Regions from separate parts of the Staphylococcus sp. AC872 genome, predicted to be linked through region 1. Evidence: a T-box and tRNA genes for the amino acid it is inferred to sense, from the RefSeq annotation. Region 1 holds a T-box; the other holds one or more tRNA genes.
The links. The T-box of region 1 lies ahead of serS (serine--tRNA ligase). A T-box ahead of a tRNA ligase gene usually reads a tRNA of that ligase, here a tRNA-Ser.

Region 1 (10,626 bases):
CTAAAATCGTAACAATACCACATAGAATAATAATGATTAACATATGTTGATCTGTCATCATCTGTCCATCACCACCCCTAATGTAGATGCGACAACCGCAGATATTATAATCGCTACATACGAGGGCATAACAAAGCTTAACGTTAACATCATCACAATGACGCATAGAATCAGCACAAGATAAATGTTGATCTTAGACTTTTTAACAGATTCAAATTGAGCAATACCTAAAAATACAAACATAGCTGTAATCGCAAAATCTAATCCTAACATCTCTGGATTCGAAATATATTTGCCGAATATAGCACCAACTACACAAGAAAAGGTCCAAAACAAATATGCTGTGATGTTTAAACCATGCAACCAACGATCGTTAATTGGCTCACCTTTTAAATAAGGCGTGATGGCTACACCAAATGTTTCATCGGTTACTAAAGAACCAAGTCCAATTCGATTCCATAAACCATAAGACTTAAAATTGGGTGCTAACGTCATACTTAATAAAAACATACGTGAATTAACAATAAATGTTGTTAACACTATCGCTGTTATGGGTGTTCCAGCTATAACTAACGCACATATAATAAATTGCGCCGCACCAGCATAAATAATCAAACAAAGTAATATAATTTCTAATAAACTAAACTTTTGAGATGCAGCAACGATGCCAAATGAAATACCAACACCTGCATACCCTAATAATGTTGGAATGCATTCTTTAACACCTTGTATAAATGTGAGATGGGTCATCTTGTCTCCCCCTTTCTAGTTACAAACGCATTTACGTTTAAATAATAAACTCAAGTCTAATATACAATGATGAAAACGGCAATCACTTTAGACGTCGGTATGTGTTACGTCAGACAACCCTCACTTTTAAAATTCCGTCATCACAATATTTTAAATATGACAGAATTTTCTATAAATAGTTAGACTCCCCCCCCACTATTTTGCATCTAAATTTTACTTAATGTCCCTCCCCTACCCTCATACTTTAGGTTATTGACATAAAAAAATACGCGGCAATGATGGCTCTTCATTACCGCGCATTGTATAGCTAGTCATTCGCTAACAATCTAAATTATTTAGTTGGCTTTTGAATATGAGTTTTACCACCCATGAATGGTACTAAGGCTTCAGGGATAGTTACAGTACCATCTTCATTTTGGTAGTTCTCAACAATTGCTGCGAATGTACGACCTACAGCTAAACCACTACCATTTAACGTATGCGCTAATTCAGGTTTAGCTGCATTATCACGTTTGAAACGGATATTGGCACGTCGTGCTTGGAAGTCAGTACAGTTTGAACATGAACTGATTTCTTTGTAGTCGTTATAGCTTGGTAACCATACTTCTAAGTCGTATGTTTTACTAGCACTGAAACCAATGTCTCCAGTACATAAGATAACACGACGATATGGTAATCCTAATTCTTCTAAGATTGCTTCAGCGTTTGTAGTCATTTCTTCTAAAGCATCCCAAGAATCTTCAGGTTTTTCAAAGCGTACCATTTCAACTTTGTCGAATTGGTGTAAACGAATTAAACCTCTTGTATCTCTACCAGCTGAACCCGCTTCACTACGGAAACATGCAGATTGTCCAGTGAATTTTTCAGGTAAGACACCTGGTTGGATGATTTCATCACGATAGAAGTTTGTTAAAGGTACTTCAGCAGTTGGAATTGTATATAGTCCTTCTTTTTCTACTTTAAATAAATCTTCTTCGAATTTAGGTAATTGACCAGTACCATACATTGTATCAGCGTTAACTAATTGAGGTACCATCATTTCAGTGTAACCATGTTGTGTTGTATGTTTAGTAATCATGTAGTTCATTAATGCACGTTCTAATTGTGCACCGTCTCTTGTTAGATAAACGAAACGTGCGCCAGAAATTTTAGCGGCACGATCGAAGTCAGCCATTTTAAGATCTTCTACGATATCCCAGTGTGCTTTCGCTTCGAAATCAAATTCACGAGGTGTACCCCATTTTTTAACTTCGATATTTTCTTCATCTGAAGCGCCTTGTGGTACATCATCATTGATAAGGTTTGGAATACGACATAGAATATCAGACATTTTATTATCAATTTCATTTAATTGTGTATCATATTCTTTAATGTCATCACCTAATTGACGCATTTCAGCGATAACATCATCAGCATTTTCTTTATTACGTTTTTTCTGAGCGATTTCTTCACTTACTTTATTACGTTTCGCTTTCATCTCTTCTGTCTTGCTTATTAATGTACGACGCTTTTCATCTAATTCTAATACCTCATCGACTACTTTAGGGTCGTCTCCTCTTAATTCAATTTTGCTCTTAACTTTGTCTGGCTCTGTTCTAAAAAGTTTAATATCTAACATGAAACCTTCATCCTTTCCCATAAAAAATATATATTTAGCATGCCAACTATGTATATAAAAGCATACAAAAAGACCACGCCCCGACAAGGGACGTGGTCTACGCGTTGCCACCCTATTTAACAAACAAAGCAAACATCTCAATGAAATGTAACTTCGTTTGCACTTAACTAAAATAACGGTTATTCGCCGATTGCTCACTAAATGTAGGTAGATTCATATTAAAGTGGATTACTTGTTCTCACTAACCACAAGCTCTCTGAAATCCATCAATAATACTACTTGGCCTACGAACAATGTTTTATTAACTTACTCACAATATAGCAAAGTTTTTTGTAATTTTCAAGTTATTTTAAAATTCAATCATTTTCATTTTATGAATGTATTAATGATATGCACTATCCTTTAAGTACTGTGCTACGGCTTCTATGTCCTTATGGAATTGTCTATCCTGTTTGATAGATGGCACAATGTTTCTAAATTCGTCATATTTGTCTCGTGTTTTAGGTGATAGTTGATTGACACCTTTTAACTCAACTGCTTGTAACGCAATAATACATTCAATCGCAATAACTCGTCGTGCATTTTCAATCATTTGATAACCATGTCTTGAAGCAATTGTTCCCATAGACACATGATCTTCTTGGTTAGCTGAAGATGGTATAGAATCTACACTCGCTGGATGTGCAAGTGTTTTATTCTCAGAAACTAGGCTCGCAGCCGCATATTGCATAATCATCGCACCACTTTGTAAACCAGGTTCTGGACTTAAGAATGCAGGTAGACCGTTATTCAATTGCGGATTCACTAGTCGTTCCACACGTCGTTCTGAAACATTCGCTAATTCACTGACACCTAATTTCAAATGATCAAGCGCAAAGGCGATAGGTTGTCCATGGAAGTTACCACCAGATATGACTGTTGTTTCACCGTCTTCATCAAAGATAAGCGGATTATCATTTGAAGCATTCATTTCAAACTCTAACTTTTCTTTTACGTAGTTAAACACTTGATAACTTGCGCCATGAATTTGTGGAATACAACGTAAAGAATAAGCATCTTGAACACGAATCTCAGCTTGTCTTGTTGTTAACTTTGAGTCTGCTAACCAATCACGCATACGTGCCGCGACATCTACTTGTTCTTGACTATTTCTAACTGCATGTACTCTATGATCATATGCATCAACAATACCATTTAACGCTTGATGTGTGAGCGCCGCAATCCACTCTGCTTGGTAACCTAAGTCTTCCGCTTCAATATAATTAATGACCCCTTGTGCAGTCATAGCCTGTGTGCCATTAATTAGTGCTAATCCTTCTTTAGCTTGTAGATGTAATGGTGCTCTTCCTAATTCATTTAAAACATAACGACTATCAACTTCTTCATTTTTAAAATAAACAAGCCCTTCACCAATAAGTGCTAAAGCTAAATGAGATAATGGTGCCAAATCACCTGATGCACCAAGTGAACCTTGTTGAGGAATCACAGGTATAATACGCTCATTGATGAAATATTTGAGCTGGTCGACCAATTCTAACGTTACCCCTGAATTTCCTTTTAATAATGTATTAAGACGTAAAATCATCATCACAAGTGATACTTCTTCAGAAAATGGTTCGCCCATCCCACAAGCGTGTGAACGTATTAAATTAACTTGTAAGTCATTATATTGAGTCGAATCAATACGCACATCGCTAAATAAACCAAATCCTGTAGTAATCCCATAAATGGTTTCTTTATCATTAATGATTCGTTCTACTACACTTCTACTTTTTTTAACTCTTTCTAATGCTTCCTCTGTGATTTCAATTTTTAAATCTTGGTGTAATAATTGTTTAATATCTTCAATCGTTAAAGCATCTCCATTTAAAAATAAAGTCATAGAAACAGCTCCCCTTTATGTAGAATTAAAACTTCCATTATCAAAAAGTATACGTTTTCATTTTTATATAAACAATACCTTTTACAATTTTTATAATACATTAACAATTTAATTATTTAATACGCTAAAATATTGTCATTGTTATACTTGGTATATATATCGTTACATTTCTTAAATTCCTATTGACGAAAGTGTATTACAGGTATAGTATTTTTTATTGTATTTAAAAGCACACACATCGTTGTGACTTATATTCAATATCAAATGAATCAATGAACATAAACCGGTTTGTATAATAGAAATAGATAATCCGGTAAAAGGAGGTTTAGGTAGATGGAAACTTTAGATACTATTAATATTCCTAAAAGAAAAGAAGAGTCTCATAAAGGTGATTACGGTAAAATCCTATTAATTGGTGGATCTGCTAATTTAGGTGGTGCAATCATGTTAGCAGCACGTGCATGTGTATTTAGTGGTAGTGGTTTAATTACTGTAGCAACACACCCAACTAATCATGCTGCATTACATTCTCGATGCCCTGAAGCAATGGTTATCGATATTAACGATACAAAGATGCTTACTAAAATGATTGAAATGACAGACAGTATCTTAATTGGACCTGGACTTGGTGTAGACTTTAAAGGAAATAATGCCATTACTTTCCTATTACAAAACATCCAACCTCATCAGAATTTAATAGTAGACGGTGATGCTATTACTATTTTTAGTAAACTTAAACCTCAACTACCTTCATGTCGAGTAATTTTTACGCCACATCAAAAAGAGTGGGAACGTTTAAGTGGTATCCCAATTGAAGAACAAACTTATGAACGTAATCGTGAAGCGGTTGATCGTATTGGCGCGACAGTTGTTCTAAAAAAACATGGTACTGAGATTTACTTTAGAAATGAAGATTATAAACTATCTATCGGTAGCCCAGCTATGGCAACTGGTGGTATGGGAGATACTTTAGCAGGAATGATTACTAGCTTCGTAGGCCAATTTGACAGTATAAAAGAAGCGGTGATGAGTGCCACATATACACATAGTTATATCGGAGAAAAGCTTTCTGAAACAATGTATGTCGTACCACCATCACGTTTAATCAATGAAATTCCATTCGCAATGAAACAATTAGAAGAATAGCTTATATAGGGAATATGGTCACATTTAACAGTCGCCATATCCCTTTTTATTACATAAAAATAAGACTCCCCTGATGATAGGGGAGTCTTATTTTCTACTTTATATTATGGTTTATTCATCTTCATTATCTTCTGAATCGTTTTCGATATCTTCATTTACACGATCCATAAAGTCTTGTCTTACTTCGATTCGTTCATCACCATCTTGAGTGTCTTCTGAACCTTGTTCTTCATCAGTAACTTCAGTTTGAATCGCTTTGCCTGGTGCGCCACCTTCGATAACTTCTTCGTTACTAGACTCACCTTGAGCATTATCACTTTCAATATCTGATTCTGCTTCATCAGCGTCATCTTCTTGTTTTACTTTAGCTACTGTTGAAACAAATTGGTCATCACCTAAACGCATAAGTCGAACACCTTGTGCAGAACGACCATTTTGTGAGATGTCATGTACATCTAGACGTATAATCACACCTGCATTCGTTACAACCATTAAGTCTTCTTCACCTGTAACAGTTGTAATACACACGATATTACCATTACGTTCTGTAATTGTTGCCGTCTTAATACCTTTACCGCCACGATTTGATAATCGGTAATCAGCAACTGGTGTACGTTTACCGTATCCATTTTCAGTAACAACTAATACTTCATCTTCACTATTCGCATGTGCGACATCTAAACCGACTACTTCATCACCTTCACGTAATGTGATACCTTTCACACCTGCTGCTGTACGGCCAAGTGGACGTAATGCTTTTTCAGAGAATCTAATCAATGAAGCATGTGCAGTACCAATAAGGATATCTTCTTCACCGTCTGTTAGTCTAACTGCAATTAACTCATCATCTTCTTTAAAGTTAATCGCAATTTTACCGTTCTTATTAATACGAGAGAAGTTACTTAATGATGATCGTTTAACGATACCTTTACGTGTTGCAAATACTAGGTAATCGTCTTCACTTTCAAGGTCTTTAACAGCAATCATTGTGCTAATACTTTCATCATTTTCAAGTTCAATCGCATTAACAATTGGGATACCTTTGGATTGACGAGATAATTCTGGTACTTCGTAACCTTTAAGTTTGTATACGCGGCCTTTATTCGTAAAGAATAAGACATTGTCATGAGTACTTAAAGTAACTAATTGACTCACAAAGTCTTCTTCTAATGTATTCATACCTTGTACACCACGACCACCACGGTTTTGGGCACGATATGTAGATACTGGAAGACGTTTAATATAATTGTTATGACTTAATGTAATTACAATTTGTTCTTCTGGGATTAAATCTTCATCTTCTAAATCATCTAATCCGCCAAGTTGAATTTCTGTACGACGTTCGTCACCATAACGTTCTTTAATTTCTGTTAATTCGTCACGAACTAATTGTAGTAATACTTCTTCATCCGCTAAAATCGCTTCTAATTCATCAATATAAGCTAATAATTCGTTATATTCTGATTCAATTTTGTCTCTTTCTAAACCAGTTAAACGTCTTAAACGCATATCTAAGATAGCTTGTGCTTGTCTTTCAGATAATTTGAAGCGTTCTTGTAAGCTTTCCATTGCCACTTTATCTGTTTCAGATTCACGAATCGTACTAATAATTTCATCAATATGATCAAGTGCAATTCTTAAACCTTCTAAGATATGGGCACGGTCTTTTGCTTTTCTTAAATTGTACTCTGTACGTCTTCGTACAACCGTTTTTTGATGTTCTAAGTAATGGACTAATGCTTCTTTAAGATTAATCAACTTAGGTCTGCCATTAACTAGGGCAATCATATTTACACCAAATGATGTTTGTAACGGTGTTTGTTTATATAAGTTATTTAAGATAACACTTGCGTTAGAGTCTTTACGAATATCAATAACAACTCTTACACCTGTACGTAAACTTGTTTCATCACGTAAGTCCGTAATACCATCAATTTTTTTATCACGTACAAGTTCAGCAATTTTTTCGATCATTCGTGCCTTGTTAACTTGGAATGGAGTTTCTGTAACAACAATACGTTGACGTCCGCCACCACGTTCTTCAATTTCAGCACGTGAGCGCATTTGTATAGAACCTCTACCTGTTTCATAAGCACGTCTAATACCACTTTTACCTAAGATAAGACCAGCAGTTGGAAAATCTGGACCTTGAATATCTTCCATTAATTCACTGATTGAGATGTCTGGTTTCTTACTTAAACTAAGTACGCCATCAATCACCTCTGTCAAATTATGAGGTGGTATATTAGTCGCCATACCTACGGCGATACCTGCCGCACCATTGACTAATAAGTTAGGGAAACGTGCAGGTAAGACTGACGGCTCTCTTTCGTTACCATCATAGTTATCAATAAAATCAATTGTATCTTTATTAATATCACGTAGTAATTCTAGCGTAATTTTAGTCATACGTGCTTCGGTATAACGCATGGCAGCTGCGCCATCACCATCCATGGAACCAAAGTTACCTTGTCCATCCACAAGTGGATAACGATAACTGAATTCTTGTGCCATTCTTACCATAGCCTCGTAAATAGATGAGTCACCATGTGGGTGATATTTACCCATAACATCCCCAACGATACGTGCGGATTTTTTATATGGCTTGTCTGGAGTCATACCTTGTTCGTTTAATCCGTACAGTATACGACGATGTACTGGTTTTAATCCATCTCTGACGTCTGGTAATGCACGAGAAACGATAACACTCATTGCATAGTCTAGGAATGATTCGCGCATTTCATTGGTTATATTTCGTTCATTAATTCTTGATTGAGGTAATTCAGCCATCAAGAGATCCTCCTTCAAAAGTTCAGTTCATAGTGCTTAGAAATCTAGGTTGGCATAGACTGCGTTATCTTCAATAAATTGTCTACGGTTTTCAACAATGTCACCCATTAACATTTCAAATGTTTGGTCGGCATCAATTGCATCTTCTAATGTTACTTGTAACATTGAACGATGTTCTGGATTCATCGTAGTTTCCCATAATTGGTCGGCATTCATTTCACCAAGACCTTTATAACGGGCAATAGACCATTTAGGTGTTGGATTTAATTCTGCTTTTAATTTATCTAGTTCTCTATCGTTGAAGACATAATATTTTTGCTTACCTTGCGTTAATTTGTATAACGGTGGTTGTGCAATATAAACGTATCCCGCTTCAATTAACGGTCTCATAAAACGATAGAAGAATGTTAATAACAATGTTCTGATATGGGCACCATCAACATCAGCATCTGTCATAATCACAATTTTATGATAACGTGCTTTACTAATATCAAATTCTCCACCGATACCCGTACCAAATGCTGTAATCATAGAACGAATTTCATTGTTATTTAAAATACGATCTAGACGTGCTTTTTCAACATTAAGAATCTTACCTCTCAATGGTAAAATCGCCTGCGTGCTTGAGTCACGGCCTGATTTAGTAGACCCACCGGCGGAGTCCCCTTCGACTAAGAAAATTTCACTTTCTTCAGGGTTTTTACTAGAGCAGTCAGCAAGTTTACCAGGTAAACTTGAAATCTCTAATGCTGATTTACGACGTGTCACTTCACGTGCTTTCTTTGCAGCAACACGTGCACGAGATGCCATAATACCTTTTTCAACAATAATTCTACCAACACTAGGATTTTCATATAAGAAACGTTCAAAGTGCTCAGAGAATAATTTATCTACAACTTGTCGCACTTCAGAGTTTCCTAATTTTGTTTTCGTTTGACCTTCGAATTGAGGATCACCATGTTTGATAGAAATAATAGCTGTTAAACCCTCACGTGTGTCTTCACCTGAAAGTCTATCTTTATCTTCTTTGATAATTTTACTATTCATACCATAACTATTTAATACACGTGTTAACGCACGTTTAAAGCCATCTTCATGCGTACCACCTTCATACGTGTGGATATTGTTGGCATATGTTAATAAATTCGTTGAATAGCCTTTATTATATTGGATCGCAATTTCAACTTCGATATCATCTTTAGATTGGTGAATGTAAATAGGTTCGCCATGGATAGGTTCTTTATTTTCATTCAACATTTCTACATAAGACTTAATCCCACCCTCATAGTGATAAGAGTCTTGTCTGATATCGTCTTCGTCTCGCTCATCCGTTAAAATGATTTGAATACCTTTGTTCAAGAATGCTAACTCACGAATACGTTGTTGTAATGTTTCATAGTTGTAAACAGTTGTTTCGGTAAAGATACTACTATCCGCTTTAAAACGAATTGCTGTACCTGTTTTATCTGTGCTACCAATTTCTTTTAAATCAAATTGAGGTACACCTTTTTTATAGGCTTGGTGATAAATCGTATCGTTACGATGTACGTATACTTCTAAATCCTCTGATAGGGCATTAACAACGGATGAACCTACACCATGTAGACCACCTGATACTTTGTATCCGCCACCACCGAATTTACCTCCGGCATGAAGTACAGTTAAAATAACCTCAACTGCTGGACGTCCCATTTTTTCTTGAATATCTACTGGGATACCACGACCATTGTCAGTAACTTTAATCCAATTATCTTTTTCAATTGTTACGTTAATTTCATCAGCATAGCCTGCTAATGCTTCGTCAATACTATTATCAACAATTTCCCATACTAAATGGTGCAAGCCTCTTTCTGAAGTTGAACCGATATACATACCAGGTCGTTTACGGACCGCTTCTAGTCCTTCTAATACTTGTATCTGCCCAGCACCATAATTATCTGTGTTGTTTACATCTGACAATGTATTCACCATCACTTTCTGTTACTTTATAATTTCACCTTGATTTATACGGTATAACTTAGCATTATTCATGATTTCATGATCAATACCGTCTACGGATGTCGTAGTTACAAATGTCTGTACTTTATGTTGAATTGTACTCAATAAGTGCGTTTGACGTGAGTCATCTAATTCACTCAACACATCATCTAGTAATAAAATTGGATATTCTCCAACTTCTATATTCATTAGTTCAATTTCAGCTAACTTAATTGACAATGCGGTTGTTCTCTGTTGACCTTGTGAACCATACGTTTGCGCATCCATGCCGTTAACATTAAAACCTAAATCGTCACGATGTGGTCCAAAAAGACACACACCACGGTCTTTCTCTCTTTGAAGATTGTCATTAAGTAATGTCAGAATCTCTTCTAACATTTCTGATTCCGTTTGGTCCTGATGACTTAATTTCAAACTTGGTAAATATTTAAGCGCCAATTTT
Region 2 (10,626 bases), 170 kb from region 1:
TGTGTGAAATGCCAGACGTTGAGCGGTCTTAGGACCAATGCCTGGCAATTTCATAAAACTATCTATAAGTTTGGATATAGGTTCTGGATAATGCATGTTATCACATTCCAGGGATATTTAAGCCTTGAGTATGTTTACCTAAGCGTTCTTGTGTTAACTTGTCAGCTTTGTTCATCGCTTCATTAGTAGCTGCTAATACTAAGTCTTGTAACATTTCAACGTCATCTGGATCTACTGCATCTTCTTTGATTTGTACATCTATGACTTCTTTATGTCCAGTAACAGTTACAGTAACCATACCGCCACCAGCTGTACCTTCTACACGTTCTTCTTTTAATTTTTCCTGTTCTTGTTCCATTTTCTTTTGCATTTTTTGCATTTGTTTCATCATTTGTTGCATATTTCCGCCACCGCGCATAATCTATTTCCTCCTTGTAATTCCTAGAATTCTTTAAATACTAACTTTGTTTATATTATACATACGAATATTAGCCTTGTCATGTGTAGCTAATCATCTATCATATGTACTGTTTCTTCTCCGAATAAATCTTTTGCCTTTTGTGCCACATCTTCTTGTTCTGGCTCAGTTTCTATTTTTTCCGCTTCATTATGTTGATCATGCTTTCTGTTTTGAAGATATTCTGCTCTTACACGTAACCATTGATCTGAAGGAACACCTACTACTTTGACTGTTTTATTAACGATATTGCAAACTACACTTTCTATATTATTACGCTTTTCATCGTCTTTATTAACGATTTCGCAGTGTATCTCTTCTTCAAATTTCACTAACACATGATCTTCGCTTGCCGCTACTGGTTCTGAATTTTGAAGTAAACTTACTAAAGACTTTTTATCATTGTTTTTAGCATGATCAATGACCTCTTGCCAATGATCTTTGAGTAGTTTGATATCATCTTTATTGGCTTTATCTAGCACTTTAGCAATTTGTTGCATAGAAAATGCATTTTTTGAGCGTTGTTGACTTCTAATTGGTTTTTTCGGTGATTGCGTTTGTCCTGATGTAGCTATACCTTGAGATTTTAATACTTTCAATTCCTGCTCTAATTGTTCCATACGTTGTAATAAAACATCATTGTTAGGTTCTGTAGCAACTTGGGTCGTAGCAACATTTTGCACTGTTTCTGGTTTAGCTTTAATCATTTCAGCTAATTTTACCAACAACACTTCGAAATGAACACTTTGATTCACACTAAAACGTATAGATACTAAAGTATCATTGATAATATCGATCATGCGATATAAGGTGTCCAAGTCAAAATGAAGAAGTGCGTCATATTCAACGTCTTGATTAGACGTTTTATTCATAATTGTATCTCTGACGAAATAAATCATATCATTTATTAAACGATTGACTTCTTTCCCTTCAGTAACAAATTGATGATATCTCGTAAATGATGCCTTGACATCACCTTTAACTACATCTTTAAATAATTCATTTAAAGATGCTTCATCTACGCTACCCGTAACATTTAACGCATCTTGCAATGTTAAATGTTCATCTCCAAAAGCAATAGCTTGGTCCATAATACTTAGCGCATCTCGCATACCACCTTCTGAGGCCTTAGCAATAAATTCTAGTGCCTCATCATCGTAAGGTAATGACTGTGAATCAGCTACGTATTTCAAACGTTCGACAATTTGTTCTAAACTGATAGCTTTAAAATCAAATCTTTGCGCTCTTGAAATAATAGTTGGTGGAATTTTGTGCGGTTCAGTCGTAGCTAATATAAAAATTGCGTGTGCAGGTGGTTCTTCTAATGTTTTTAATAACGCGTTAAAAGCACCTGTCGTTAACATGTGCACTTCATCAATAATATAAACCTTGTATTCAGATTCACTTGGTGCGTATTTAACTTTATCTCTAATATTTCTGATCTCGTCAACACCATTGTTACTCGCAGCATCTATTTCAATCACATCAGAATTAGTACCTTGAGTGATACCTTTACAAATCGCACACTCGTTACATGGTTCTCCATCTGTACTATTTGTACAATTAATAGCTTTAGCAAACACCTTAGCAATACTTGTTTTTCCTGTTCCTCTAGGGCCACTAAATATATAGGCATGGGATTGTTTCCCTTTAGATATCGCATTTCGCAAAGTTTTAGTTACATGTTCTTGTCCAACGACATCATCAAAACTTTGAGGACGATACATACGATATAACGCTTGATAATTCACCTTAGCACCTCCGTTTGCAATTACTCTCTATTATATCATTTGTGCTAGCATGTTCATCAATAAAAATTCTTTAACGCATAATACTTGGATATTTTACTTGTCCAATTGGTTGGTCTGTTAAATTATCCCATAGAAACTTCACTAATAAAGGCTGTGTGACATCTTCATCTTCAGAATATAAATCATATTCATTTGCTAATTGATATCCTAATTGAGTAAAGTACGATGTTTCTCGATCAACTACAATTGTAGTATACCCTTCTGATTTCGCACGTTCTTCAACAGCTTGAACTAGTGCTTTACCTAATCCTTGATTTCTTAATTCCTTTTTTACTGATAATGAAGCAACTGTCAAAGCGGTATATGTTTTCTCTTCTGAAATGACACTGACTTCGACAAGCATGATATGTCCAATCACTTCATTTTGCTCGTTCTTCGCTATAACCTCTAGCTCATAATTATAGTCATCTGACTTTCTAAGTGTTTTAACAAGCGCTTTTTCCTGCCAACTTGCTTCCGGTTGTTCATCATAATTTGCTTCAATACTATTTAATGATTCTTCATAGTCCACTTCTGTTAAGGTACTCAAATAGATTTGCATCTTTACACCACCATATACGTCATTAGCTATTTCGTTTGTTTTTTCGTTATAACTTTATCAAATTATGTCACATTTATCTATTTATATAAAAAAGAGAGCGACTCATCTCATAAGTCGCTCAAATCTATATTCGATATTATTTATCAATTTAAAAACCGTGCACCTTTGTATCGAACGTATATCACAAACGTTACCGAAGTCGTTAGCTAAATCTCGGCTACCCTACGGCACATATGAGAGTCCACTTAATGCTGCTTCCGTCAGGACCTGACATGATTCATGGGTTCATATTGCATAGGACCGAAATCTTCAAACACTACGTGCTTCGGGCAGACTTCACAAAAATACGCCCTCAACAAAGGAATTAAGTCTCGCATAAAGCGGATTTCGAGTACAGGGAACCGCTACCTCCCCACCTAGCACGGTAAGATTTATAATACTATAATTCCTATTATGTTTGCAAGCTTAAAATCTTACAACTATAAATATCTATCATAAATTCGTTCCACTTCAACTTTATTGTAATAAATTTTCGCGACGTCTTGAAAACTCCTTAAATTTAAATTCAGTCGCAAGATGTTTAGATATATTATACTGAAACTGTGTCGTATCCTTTAAATATACTGTACTTCGCACTGTCGCTGTATAAGGAGGGTTTATATCACCAAACATCTCATAGTCTAATTTTGAAAATGGTTCAAAGGTAATAGATTTACTTGAATAACTAATATCTAATGCTAAATCATTTTCTAAATAGTCATATATAGACTTCTTGGCAACGCTAGCAGTAATAGATTTAACCACAGATTTCAAGAAAAAATCTTCATCTAAGATTTTCACCTTGCCTTTAATAGAACGCGTACGAATAACATGAATCAATCTTTCTTCAGCTTTTAATCCTAATGCTAACCTCACTCTTTCATAATCGCCCGCTCTAACTTCTTCATTAACAATAAGTTCGGTTTGGTGTTTCAAACCTAATTGATTTTGTACCTCTTTGAAACTAATCAACTCTGAAAACGGAAATTCAGTGATACCTTGGTATATAACAACAGACCCTTTTCCTCTAATCTTTTGAATCATGCCATCATTCGCTAACAACTCAAGTGCTTTACGAACCGTTTCTCTAGATGTTCCATAAGTAGATACCAATTCATTCTCTGACGGTATTTGATCACCATATTGGTATTGTTCTGATAAAATTTGATTTTTTAACTGTTCATAAATGGAAATGAATTTCTTTTGAGCCATGTTGATATCCTCTTTTTACTTAAAATTACTTCGCCGTTTCAACCACCATTGCACCAAACCCTGATATTTGACGTTGTTCTAACGTACCATTTTGAATAATCACATCACCTGAGACATTTAAATCTTCAGGTAGCATTACAGGTTCTTTAGAAAAATTAGCTATAATCAGCCAAGTTTGGTTGTGATAATGACGACGATATACAAATAATTGTTCGTGTTCCATATACATTGGTTCAATATTACCATAAGTTATTATATCGTGATGATGTCTTAACGAAATCAATGTTTTATATGTGTGTAAAATAGACTCAGAATCTTTCATTGCTTCTTCCACATTAATATGTTGATAGTTTTGAGGAATATTAATCCAAGGTTCACCAGTTGTAAAACCTGCATGATTCGATGCATTCCATTGCATTGGTGTACGGGAATTATCACGTGATTTTTGATCTAATATTTCTAAAATTTCTTGTTCTTTATATCCTTGATTTTTCAAATAATCATAAGCATTTAATGATTCTACATCTCTATATGCGTCTATTGAATTGAAATGAGGGTTAGTCATACCAATTTCTTCCCCTTGATAGATATATGGCGTTCCTTGTAACATGTGTAGCGCAATGGCTAATGTTTTAGAACTTGCTTGACGTAAAGATTCAGTACTATCATCCCCGAATCGTGAAACTACACGTGGTTGATCGTGATTACACCAGAATATCGCATTCCAGCCACCACCTTCATATATACCTAATTGCCAATCCATCAATATTTTTTTTAGCTGTTGGAAATCCATACTACCTTTAGCCCATTTTTCACCGTTAGGATAATCTACCTTTAAGTGATGGAAATTAAATACGCTGCTCAATTCGTTTCTTTCTGGATTAGAATATTTAATACAGTGATCAATGGTAGTAGATGACATTTCACCGACAGTCATCATATGCTTATCACCAAACGTATGTTGGTTCAATTCATGTAGATACTCATGCACTTTTGGTCCATCCGTATAAAACTCTTTTCCGATTTTATCAGAATCCCTAAATTCACCTTTGGAAATAAGATTAATTACATCAAAACGGAAACCGTCCACACCGAAATCAATCCAATAATTGACAATCTGATATAAGGCTTGTCTAACGTCTGGATTATCCCAATTCAAATCTGCTTGAGTAACATCAAATAAGTGCAAATAATATTCATCACTTTTTTCATCATATTGCCATGCATTTCCTCCGAATTTGGATTCCCAATTTGTGGGTGGCCCATCTTCAGAATGTCTAAAGAAATAATAATCTCGGTAAGGACTATCTTTAGATTGAATGGCTTCCTTAAACCATTGATGTTCTGTTGATGTATGGTTAATCACAATATCCATCATTACTTTAATATCTCGTTGGTGTGCTTCTTTCACTAAAATTTTAAAATCTTCTAAAGTACCAAATCGTTCATTAATAGTTAGATAATCACTAATGTCATAACCATTATCGTTCATAGGTGATTCATAAATAGGCGTTAACCATATATAATCTACACCTAAAAATTGCAAATAATCTAATTTCTCAATAATACCTCTTAAATCGCCCTCACCATTACCCGTCGTATCATTAAATGATTTGGGATATATTTGATAAACAACTGATTTTCTCCAGTCTTGTTCACTCATTGTTAAACCACCTTTATGTATTGTATGAAAATAAAAAGCGCTCAGAGGTTTATCAACTTGAACGCTTTACTTTTTTTATGAATTAGATGTGTCGACCATCTTTTTAGCTTTTTGATTACTAAATCTTGAAAATACTATTGTTAATACAGCTGGGACAACTGTCGCTATTAATGTAGCTGGAAGATAAATCCACCAAAATTCACTTTTGATTGAGATAAATGCAGGCCAACCACCTACACCAACACTACCTAATACTTTGTGAGCACCGATGAAAGCACCTAGTACACTTGAAGTCAGAATAGCTGCAACAAATGGATATTTCAATGGCAAGTTCACACCGAATAAAGCTGGTTCAGTTACACCTAACACACCTGAAATACCTGAAGTAAATGCTAGGCCTTCTTCTTTAACCATTTTCTTACGTTTATAGACAATCCATGCACCAAATGCCGCTGAACCTTGACAAATATTTGAAATCGCTAGAATTGGCCATAAATATGTGCCGCCTAAACTACTACCCATTAATTGGAAATCAACAGCTAAGAACATATGATGTAAACCTGTAATTACCAGTGGTGCATATAATAAGCCATATAACGCCCCACCTAACCATCCTGCATGTTCAAATACATAAGTCACACCATTTGTAATGCCTGTACCTAATATTAAAGCAATAGGTCCTATAACTATAAACGCTAGGAAACCAGTAATCAATAATGCTACTGGACCAACGACGAGCATCTTAATAGAATCATGTACAACTTTGTTTAGTGCTTTCTCTAATTGCGCTAATACATATGTTGCTAATAGGACTGGTAAAACTTGTCCTTGATAATTAAGTTGCTTAATTTCTAAGCCGAATATATTCCAAGTTGGTATATGGCCTTTACCTATATCATATTGTGAGACAAGTTGCGGATGCATCAAGATAAGCCCTAAAACCAATCCTAAAATTGGACTTCCTCCAAATACACGCATACTACTCCAACCAATTAATGCAGGTAAGAAAATGAAAGCGGTACTTGCGATGACATTAATAATATTTGAAATATCCGCAATTTGTGGGTACATTTCTATTAATTTTTTAGGTCCAAATAGACCTTCCATGGTTAAAATGTTATTAATCCCCATTAATAACCCAGCTGTTACAATTGCTGGTAAGATTGGTATAAATATATCCCCCAATAATTTAATCAATCTTTGAATTGGATTACCTTTTTTAGCTGCAGCTTGTTTAGCGTCGTCTTTAGAAGCTTCTTCTGCTCCTGTCTCTGCTACAAATTGTTTATAAACTTCATCTACCGTTCCCGGACCAATAACAATTTGATACTGATGATCTGCTTTAAATTGTCCTTTTACTAATGGATTATCGCTTAGCGCATCTTTGTCTACTTTATTATCATCTTTTAATACTAACCGTAGTCTTGTTACACAGTGTGTTGCCGTATCAAGGTTCTCTTTTCCTCCAATTGCATCTACAATGGCTTTTACATCTTGTTTTTTTACAGCCATAGCCATCACTCCTTTGTTTTCTTACTCAGAGTATAACTTGTCTAGACAAGTTATGTAAAGGCTTTCAAGTAAATTGATATAATATTTCAGTTAAAAGACACAAATGAGTCACTTTTCAGTTTGGAACTATCACTTCATTAAGCTTATAGAACTATCAATATTACAGTATTCAACTCCGTCTTAAGGTAGTTATATAAAGAAAGGGATTTTCAAAAGCAAATAAAAAAGGCAAATACTCATTATACAATGAATACTTGCCTTTTATATCTATTAGTCTTGGATTTAAAATTCTAATGGCGGAGGAAGAGGGATTCGAACCCCCGCGGCCCGTTAAGGCCCTGTCGGTTTTCAAGACCGATCCCTTCAGCCGGACTTGGGTATTCCTCCATTGAACACAATAATTATCATATAATAGTGTTCATTAAAAGTCAATTCTTTTTTTACACTAGAATTTCTTGGTTTAAATACGTTTCAACTGCGTCAGCTACGGCTCTTCCTTCTTTAATAGCCCATACAACAAGACTAGGTCCTCTGCGTGCATCTCCAGCAGCAAAAATCTTCGAATGACTCGTTCTAAAGTCTTTGTCATTTGCCACAATTTTATTTCGTTCGGTTTTAATACCAAATGATTGTGGAATGGTGATTTCAGTTCCTACAAAGCCAATGGAAAGTATAACTAAATCCGCTGGCCAAAATCGCTCTGGTCCATCTTCCATCACCGTACCGTCTTCAGTCTCTCTTAATATTTGTGTATACAGGCCCCTCACTTTTCCAGAATCGTCCACATCATATCTCATTGTTTGAACACCGTATGCACGTGGCTCTTTGCCAAATTTCACTTCACATTCTTTATGTGCATAGTCCATTTTGAATACTGGTAAGGCAAGTGGCCATGACGTATTGGTTTCAAAAGTGATTTCTTCAGGAAGTTTCGTAAATTTATTGAACTGCACAATGGATTTACAATTTTCACGCAATGCTGTTGCTACGCAATCTGCACCAGTATCACCTGCACCAATAATAATGACATTCTTATCTTTAGCTGTGATTGTTACTTCGTCAATTTCACCAGTTAGAAACCGTGTTTGCTCTGTTAAATAATCCATTGCAAAATGAATGCCATAACCCATACGTCCCTCTAATGGTAAGTCTCTAGCATTTTGTGAACCGGTACATAAAATAATAGCATCATATGTTGCTTCTAAGTCTTCACGACTGATATCGACGCCAATTTCAATGCCAGTTTTAAACTGAACACCAGCTTCTTTCATTAATTTAATACGACGTCTTACCACATCTTTATCTAATTTCATGTTAGGAATACCATACATCAATAATCCACCAGGTTCTTTAGCTCGTTCATATACTGTGACTTTATAGCCTCTATGATTAAGTTCATCAGCTGCTGTCAACCCAGCTGGACCACTTCCTACGATGGCAACGCTTTTCCCTTTATCCGCTTCAGGATATTTTGGCTTAACCCATCCATTTTCATATGCTTCATCAATAATTGTACGCTCAATACCTTTAATAGCTACAGAATTTCGATTAATTTTCATTACACATGATTGTTCACATGGTGCTGGACATACACGTCCCGTAAATTCCGGAAAATTGTTTGTTTCACTCAGTCTCTCGTAGGCTGCTTTAAAATCGCCTCGATAAACTAAATCGTTCCATTCCGGAATATAGTTACCTATGGGGCATCCTATCGTTTCAAAACCATAGGATAATCCACTTTGACAAAAAGGTGTACCACAGTCCATACATCTCGCCCCTTGAGTAGATGCATCTTCCTTAGTAAAACGTTGTTGAAATGCGTGATGATTTGAAAGACGATCAATCAAAGACAATTCTGATAATGCTTGCTTTTCATATTTCATAAACCCTTTAAATTCGCCCATGATAATCCCTCTTTCTTAATAAACCACTGCTGGTTTTAATGTCTCATCAACACTTGAACTATTATCATAAAATGCCGCTAACATAGCGTCGTCTTTTTTATTGTGTTGACGTAATTGAATATCAATTTTTTGCATCATTAATTTATAATCTTTTGGTATCACTTTGACAACTAGATTTTCAATTTCATCAAAATGTTGCAATATATTTTGTGCTTTTGAGCTATGTGTATATTTCACATGACTTTCAAGCATCTTTTTAATAAATTGCTTTTCTTCGTCATACATAACTTCACTAAATTCCAAAGTATTAAGTGCATGCTGTGTCTTAAATTGATTGATATCACTTGGGAATACATAACTTACGCCACCACTCATGCCTTGACCGAAGTTCTTTCCTACGTCGCCAAGTATTAAAACATGACCACCGGTCATATATTCAAATCCATGATCACCAATACCTTCAACTACCACATCTGCACCACTATTTCTAATACAGAAACGTTCTCCAGCTTTACCATTAATAAAAGCTTTACCTTTTGATGCACCATAGAAGCATACGTTTCCTGCTATGATTTCATTTTCACGTGTTGTATTAGGCGACTGCACAATGACTGTACCACCTGACAAACCTTTACCTACATAGTCATTCGCATCACCATTATGATGTATCGTTAATCCTTTTGGCGCAAAAGCAGCCAAACTTTGACCAGCATGTCCATCGGTATGAACATAAATGGTATCTTCTGGTAAACCTTTTTCCCCATATCGTTTAGCAATCGCACTACCAGTAATCACACCAACATCACGTTGAACGTTCTTAATGGTATAACTTCCTGAAAATACATGACCTGCCTCTATACTTTGCTTGGCATCAGGATATAGATAATTCAAATCAAAACCTTCATCTAAATGATGATTTTGTTCTATTTCTTTAGTATTAGGACCATCCGCTTTGTTGATTAATCGTTCGATGTCAACAGAGGCTGCTTTTGTTCCTGGCTTAATATGAGAGGAACGTTGTAATAAGTCTGTTCGTCCTACTAATTCTTCAACTGTTCGCAATCCTAATGAGGCAAGTATTTCACGTAATTCTTCTGCAATAAAATACATAAAATGTACAACATGTTGTGCTTTTCCTTTAAATAAAGCACGTAAATCTTTGTTTTGAGTTGCAACACCTACTGGACATGTATCATTATGACAAACTCGCATCATGACACATCCCAACACCACTAATGGTGCTGTTGCAAATCCAAACTCTTCCGCTCCAAGCGCACATGCGTACGCTACATCTTTACCAGTGAGCAATTTACCATCTGTTTCTAACTTTACTCGACTTCGTAAATCATTTAATTTCAACGTTTGATGTGTTTCTGCCAAACCTATTTCCCAAGGCACACCCGCATGTTGAATACTAGTTTTAGGTGATGCACCTGTTCCACCGTCATAGCCACTGATGACGATTTTATCTGCAAACGCTTTTGCTA

Region 2: it encodes a tRNA-Ser, which carries the amino acid that the T-box ahead of serS (serine--tRNA ligase) is inferred to sense. The anticodon was not compared.

What each region holds. Positions count from the first base shown of each region.
Region 1 covers NZ_CEEDKW010000003.1:169,766-180,391, reverse strand. The annotation lists gene ACZ267_RS06640 (AzlD domain-containing protein) at 1-61, opposite strand, end outside; gene ACZ267_RS06635 (AzlC family ABC transporter permease) at 58-750, opposite strand; gene serS (serine--tRNA ligase) at 1,082-2,368, opposite strand; T-box leader at 2,452-2,667, opposite strand; gene hutH (histidine ammonia-lyase) at 2,751-4,250, opposite strand; gene ACZ267_RS06620 (NAD(P)H-hydrate dehydratase) at 4,584-5,396, shown strand; gene gyrA (DNA gyrase subunit A) at 5,508-8,186, opposite strand; gene gyrB (DNA topoisomerase (ATP-hydrolyzing) subunit B) at 8,223-10,157, opposite strand; gene recF (DNA replication/repair protein RecF) at 10,167-10,626, opposite strand, start outside.
Region 2 covers NZ_CEEDKW010000003.1:943-11,568, forward strand. The annotation lists gene recR (recombination mediator RecR) at 1-96, opposite strand, end outside; gene ACZ267_RS05785 (YbaB/EbfC family nucleoid-associated protein) at 101-418, opposite strand; gene dnaX (DNA polymerase III subunit gamma/tau) at 508-2,208, opposite strand; gene ACZ267_RS05795 (GNAT family N-acetyltransferase) at 2,279-2,809, opposite strand; RNA gene ffs (signal recognition particle sRNA large type) at 2,965-3,234, opposite strand; gene treR (trehalose operon repressor) at 3,326-4,060, opposite strand; gene treC (alpha,alpha-phosphotrehalase) at 4,086-5,723, opposite strand; gene treP (PTS system trehalose-specific EIIBC component) at 5,799-7,235, opposite strand; tRNA gene ACZ267_RS05820 (tRNA-Ser) at 7,530-7,622, opposite strand; gene ACZ267_RS05825 (glutamate synthase subunit beta) at 7,676-9,139, opposite strand; gene gltB (glutamate synthase large subunit) at 9,155-10,626, opposite strand, start outside.